2 regions of the Arthrobacter sp. TJ-270 genome follow, and region 1 is predicted to be linked to the other one. Evidence: riboswitches for the same ligand, from Rfam matches in the RefSeq annotation. Region 1 holds a riboswitch; the other holds the start of a gene.
The links. Region 1 has a riboswitch for S-adenosylmethionine ahead of AC4D2M_RS04390 (bifunctional o-acetylhomoserine/o-acetylserine sulfhydrylase). Riboswitches for the same ligand answer to the same signal wherever they lie in the genome.

Region 1 (3,203 bases):
GCATTTCTGCCCGCGTAGTCGGTCGCTCCACCCACGGTGAGAATCTTTCCGACGTCGTACATCACGGCGTTACCGTTCATGGCGTCCGGGCTATCGGACCGCAGACCGGCCGAACTGATGCTGCCATTGCCTGTGGTGGAGATCCAGTTCATCTGCCGGCTCGGCCCGGCGTGGAACACCCGGCCACCGGGGGCGGCAAACAACCAGGCATGATTGTCGGACCGGTATTCGCCGGCAGGATCGTTGGTCAGGATGCTGTCGGACGGCACAAGCGGCAGCGTTCGCCAGCCGTCGGCGGCGGACCACACCTCGCCGTGCTTGTTGCCGACGCCGCCGGACCATGACCCGCCGATGGTAAACACCTCGCCGGTGGACGTGGTCAGGTTGGACTGGTATCCGCGGGCGATCTTCATGTCCGGCCCCGCGGTCCAGGTGTTCGTCGCAGGGTTGTACAGCGAGGTCTTTGTGCTGTTGCTGCCCCCGCTGACCATGATCTGCCCGTCCGGCAGCATCGAGGTACCGGGGCAGAACATGTCGTGACCGGTGTTGGATACCTGGGTCTGGCTCACCTCGCCGGTGGTGAGGTCCAAAATGGACGTCTGAGTGTATCCCCGGGCCCCGCCATACGTGGTGGGGGAGTAGGCGGACCAGGTCAGTAGCTTGTTGTCAGGCAGCAGCGCCGCTGCAGCCGGGACAAGCGGGAAGCTGATCGTCGGGCCCCAGGACCCCTGCGACCCATTTGCGACGGCCTGAACGGTCAGGTTTCCGGTGGCCTTTTCGGGCTCCGATCCCGCCTCCGTGGCGACAGCTTGCGGCACCGGAACGTGATCGTGTGCTCCGGTCGCGCTCGGAGGCTCGGCCGACGCCGTAGCCGAAGCCCCGTATCCGGCGACCAGCAGGGAGACGATCACAACCGCGGATACAAGTCGCGACATCTGTGCGCCCCCGTCCAGATTCATCCCCCGTGCTTAGCAAAAGCTAACCCGGGCGCCATGTAAGGATCTTGGGACGACTGACGTGGGCTTCGCGCGACAGGTACATCTTCGTCATCTTGGTACCCAACACAGTTCGCCTGCCTACACTTGCCTCAGGTCATGAGCGCCAGCATTAAGCCCCGGCTCGCTGGCCGGCAACCCTCCATCCGCGGCGGGGTGCCCCGGGTGAGGACCTGGCTGTCCGGCGAAGGGTCGGATGGCAAGCGCGGCCCGTGGTGCTCCGAGCATGCCGGGCCCAAAGTAGAGGAGCCTTGAATGTCCAACGGATGGTCCTTCGAAACACGCCAGATCCACGCCGGGCAGGAGCCTGACGCCACCACCGGTGCCCGGGCACTGCCCATCTACCAGACCACGTCCTTTGTGTTCCCCAGCGCCGAGAGCGCTGCGAACCGCTTCGCGCTGGCTGAGCTGGCGCCCATCTACACGCGCATCGGTAATCCCACCCAGGACGCGGTGGAGCAGCGGATCGCGAGCCTGGAGGGCGGTCTGGCTGCCCTCCTTCTCAGCTCTGGGCAGGCGGCGGAAACCTTCGCGGTCCTGAATGTTGCCGAGGCCGGCGATCACATCGTCGCCAGCCCCAGCCTGTACGGCGGGACCTACAACCTGTTTGCGCACACGCTGAAGAAGTTTGGCATCTCCGTCACCTTCGTGGCCGACCCCGACAATCTCGACCAGTGGCGCGACGCCGTGCAGCCGAACACCAAGCTGTTCTTCGCCGAGGTTGTCTCCAACCCCCGACAGGACGTCCTCGACATCGAGGGTGTTTCGCGCACTGCCCATGAGGCAGGGGTGCCGCTGATTGTGGACAACACACTTTCGACGCCGTACCTGATCCGCCCGCTCGAGTGGGGCGCGGACATCGTGGTCCACTCCGCGACCAAGTACCTCGGCGGCCACGGCACGGCCATCGCCGGAGTCATCGTGGATTCCGGCAAGTTCGATTTCGGCAATGACCCGGAGCGTTTCCCCGGCTTCAACACCCCGGACCCCACCTACAACGGCCTGGTCTACAGCCGCGACCTGGGGGAAGGCGGCGCCCTGGGTGCCAACCTGTCCTACATCATCAAGGCGCGCGTCCAACTCCTGCGCGACCTGGGCTCGGCTGTGTCGCCCTTCAATGCTTTCCTGATCTCCCAGGGCCTGGAGACGCTGAGCCTGCGCATGGAACGCCACGTCGAGAACGCGGGGGAAGTTGCGCGCTGGCTGGAGGCACGGGACGACGTCGAATCCGTCGCCTACGCCGGGCTACCGTCAAGCCCCTGGTACGAGCGTGGCCGTCACTACGGACCCAAGGGGACCGGTGCCATTGTCTCGTTCAACCTGGCGGGCGGGGCCGAGGCTGGCAAGCGGTTCGTGGACGCGCTCGAACTGCATTCGCACGTCGCAAACATCGGAGACGTCCGTTCCCTGGTCATCCACCCGGCGTCCACCACGCACAGCCAGCTCTCCCCGGAACAGCAGGCTGTGGCCGGAGTGGCCCCAGGGCTGGTGCGGCTCTCGGTGGGGCTCGAGCATATCGACGACATCCTTGCGGACCTTGAAACCGGCTTCCGTGCTGCGAAGGGTGCGTCTGTCGCCGAGTAGTTGGAAAAGCAGCGGCCGGTCAGGACTACTAGCCCTGACCGGCCGCTGATTCGGCGCCTTTCACCGCACTAAGCTGAAAGGCCTGCCACCACCGCGGACTGCTCGTTGTGCGTAAGGTAGCTGCGCTGAATGCTGATCTGGTCAGCGACATACTTGGCGTCATGCCACACGCCCCAGATGAAGCTCGATCCCCGGCGTGACTGCCAGGGCAGCCCAAGGAAGTAGATGCCGGGCTCACTGGAAACCCCGCGCTGCTGCCGCGGTCGACCCTTCTCGTCGAACGCATCGACCTCCAGCCAGCTGTAGTCGACGGCGAAGCCCGTTGCCCAGATGATCGTGGTGACGCCGGCATCTGCAAGATCCAGTTCGAGGAGGGGGTTGGATACGCTCTCCGGATCCGGGTGCAGCATGCGTGCCTCCGGCTCCTCCGGGAGATCGAGGCCATTGCGCTCGACGTAGGCGTCCGCTTCGTCGAGCAGCGCCAGGTAGTGGGCGTCACCGTTAGCGATGTTGTCCCGAAGATCCTCGGCGAACCGAAGGTTTCCCTGGTCGCACGCCAGGGTCCGCCCAACCAGCTTGATGCCGTCGTCGGCGAGAGTACGGAAATCGACGGTGTTCCCGCCG
Region 2 (3,203 bases), 690 kb from region 1:
CGCTCGAGGAGAACCAGAAGGTCAGCTTCGAGACCACCCAGGGACCCAAGGGCCCCCAGGCTGAGAACATCTCCGTTCTCTAACTCTTAGTTTTCAAAGGAAGGGACATCGGCTATCGGCCGATGTCCCTTCCTTGCGTTAAGACCGCAGTCAGCGGGCATCGCCCACGTGCAAGGGCACTCAACGCCCCGGGCATCAGGCCTCCCGCATCTGCGCGTCCCGAGGATATAGGTTGAACAGTATGAACCTCCAGAGCTACAACGATGACCTTCGCCTTGCCCATGTGATGGCCGATTCCGTCGATGACCAGACCATGTCCAGGTTCAAGGCGTTGGATCTGGCGGTTGAGACCAAGCCGGACTACACCCCGGTTACCGATGCAGACAAGTCAGCGGAAGAGGCAATCCGCGGACAACTCTCACGCGCCCGCCCGCGGGATGCCGTGCTCGGCGAGGAATTCGGGAGCAGCGGCGCGGGCTCGCGGCGGTGGATCATCGACCCGATCGACGGCACCAAGAACTTTGTCCGTGGAGTGCCGGTGTGGGCCACACTCATCGCTCTGGTGGATGAGGGCCGCCCTGTCGTCGGCGTCGTCAGCGCTCCCGCCCTCGGGAAACGGTGGTGGGCAGCAACCGGGACGGGAGCTTTCACCGGCAAGTCGCTGGCCGCCGCAACACGCCTCCGGGTCTCAAGCGTGTCTCGTCTGGAAGATGCCTCACTCTCCTACTCGAGCCTGTCGGGATGGAAGGAACGCGGCAACCTCGATGAATTCGTATCTCTCACCGAATCGGTCTGGCGTACACGGGCCTATGGTGACTTCTGGTCATACTGCCTCGTCGCTGAGGGCGCTGTGGACATCGCGTGTGAGCCTGAACTCAACCTGTACGACATGGCCGCCCTGGTACCGATTGTTACGGAAGCCGGTGGCCGGTTCACATCATTGGAAGGCGCGGACGGGCCCTTCGGCGGTAACGCGCTCGCAACCAACAGCACCCTGCATAACGATGTCCTGAAGATGCTCAACCCTTCGCTGGACGATCTGCTCCAGGAGAATACGGGTGCCTGACGTAGCCACGTAACAAAGCGAACGGAGGGTCCGGACTGTCTTATTCTGGACTCATTGGTCACGAGTGCCAGCGATAAACCCCGGTTTGCTGGCCGGCAACCCTCCTTCCGCGGTGGGGTGCCCCGGGTGACGACCAGGCCGTTCCAGAGAAGTGGTTCGGCAAGCGCGGGGCCTCCCTTGGCAGGTCCCTTGAGACCACTATGGGGTTAACTTCCGTGAGCAATGCACTTCTAGAGAGCACCAGCGAACTGTCCGCGGCGCCGCTTGCGTCAGTGTTGGGCGCTGAACTGCAGGCGCCGCTGGTTGACGGCACCGCTGTCCGCTACGTCAATCTGGACTACGCCGCTTCGACGCCGGCACTGCAGCAGGTCAATGACTACCTGCAGAGCGTTCTGCCCTACTACGCCAGCGTTCACCGGGGCGCCGGATACGCATCCCAAATTTCAACGTCGCTGTACGAGAATGCACGGAAGACCGTCCGGACCTTCGTCGGCGGTCGTGAAGACGACGCGGTCATCTTCACCCGAAACACCACGGACTCCCTGAATCTCCTGGCAGGTTGCGTACCTGGAGACGGCGAGGTCCTTTACCTCGACCTGGAACACCATGCCAATCTCCTGCCCTGGCTGGGCCGCCCCCATCGCGGACTCGTCGCCGCCGACACGATAGAGGCGACGTTTACCGCTGTGGAGGAGGTGTTGGCTTCCGGGGGAATCAACCTGCTTGCCGTAACCGGTGCCTCAAACGTGACCGGTGAGGTTCTGCCCATCAACCGGCTCGCCGCCCTCGCCCATGCTCATGGCGCACGCATCGTCGTCGACGCAGCCCAACTGGCCCCGCACCGACGGATGGATATCGGGCATGACGGCATCGATTACGTCGCTTTCTCCGGGCACAAGCTGTATGCACCGTTCGGGTCCGGAGTTTTGGTCGGCAGGCCTGACTGGCTTGACGTCGGAACACCCCACCTTGCCGGCGGCGGCGCCGTGAAGGCGGTGAAGGTCGATTCAGTTTCCTGGACAACCGGCCCTGCACGGCATGAAGGCGGGTCGCCGAACGTCCTGGGCGCAGCAGCGCTTGCCCACGCGACGGAGGTTATTGCAGCCCTGGACGCGGAAGACTGGCTCCGCCATGAATCAGATTTGCGGAACGCCCTGGTGGACGGGCTCTCCGCCCTTACCGGCGTCACCGTACACCGCATCTTCTCCGACAGCACCGACGCAATCGGTGTGGTGAACTTCTCCGTCCACGGTTACGACGCCGGCCTCGTCGCCGCCTACCTTTCCGCGGAGCATGGCGTGGGGTTGCGGGACGGGAAGTTCTGCGCCCACCCGCTGCTGAAGCGCCTGGGCCTGCCATCGGGATCGCTGCGCGCAAGCTTCGGGCTCGGATCGCGGCAGGACGATGTCGACAGGCTGCTCACCGGCCTCGCCTCACTCATCCGGGATGGGCTGGGAACCGACTATGTTGTCGACGCAGGGCGTTGGGTACCGGCTGTCGAGACCCGTTCCTTCCCGGATTGGGCTCCGCACACTCCGGGAACTGCGGGCGCAGCACCCTGCACAGCTGACTGATGGCGCGCTGACACTCCCGTTTCCCGAGCAGTCGAGACCGGGTGATTTAATTGACGGGTTCTGATCAAGTATCGACAGGAGCTATCGTCATGGGCGTTGGGGGTCCGCGCCTCGCTGAGCACCGCCGTCGTGAGTTGGCTCGGGGCTATCTGCAGGACAGTGAGCGCTATGAGCGCGTCCGTCCGGGGTATCCCCCGGAATGTGTGGACTGGCTCGTCCCGCGGGATGCACGGCGCGCTGCCGATATCGGGGCGGGAACAGGAAAGTTCACGAGGGAGCTCATCCACCGTTGCCCTGAGGTGACGGCGATCGATCCGTCGGAGGACATGCTCTCCGTCCTAGGACAGCAGCTCCCGGCGGTGGAGAAAGTTCAGGGCACGGCCGAGGCATCCGGTCTCGGCACTGCGAGCGTTGATGTTGTTTCAATTGCCCAGGCCTGGCACTGGTGCGACGCGGCGTCGGCGAGCGCGGAAGCGGCGCGCATCCTGGTACCGGGAGGAGTCCTCGGCCTTGTCTGGAATCAGCTGGATGTCAGCGTGCCGTGGGTGCACCGGCTCTCCCGC

Region 2: linked by a shared signal. The riboswitch ahead of AC4D2M_RS01105 (aminotransferase class V-fold PLP-dependent enzyme) and the one ahead of AC4D2M_RS04390 (bifunctional o-acetylhomoserine/o-acetylserine sulfhydrylase) in region 1 are both predicted to bind S-adenosylmethionine.

The regions. Positions count from the first base shown of each region.
Region 1 covers NZ_JBZCNB010000001.1:920,023-923,225, reverse strand. The annotation lists gene AC4D2M_RS04395 (galactose oxidase-like domain-containing protein) at 1-959, opposite strand, end outside; SAM riboswitch class IV at 1,091-1,207, shown strand; gene AC4D2M_RS04390 (bifunctional o-acetylhomoserine/o-acetylserine sulfhydrylase) at 1,251-2,579, shown strand; gene AC4D2M_RS04385 (flavin-containing monooxygenase) at 2,648-3,203, opposite strand, start outside.
Region 2 covers NZ_JBZCNB010000001.1:228,792-231,994, forward strand. The annotation lists gene AC4D2M_RS01095 (cold-shock protein) at 1-83, shown strand, start outside; gene hisN (histidinol-phosphatase) at 242-1,066, shown strand; SAM riboswitch class IV at 1,123-1,238, shown strand; gene AC4D2M_RS01105 (aminotransferase class V-fold PLP-dependent enzyme) at 1,267-2,640, shown strand; gene AC4D2M_RS01110 (class I SAM-dependent methyltransferase) at 2,730-3,203, shown strand, end outside.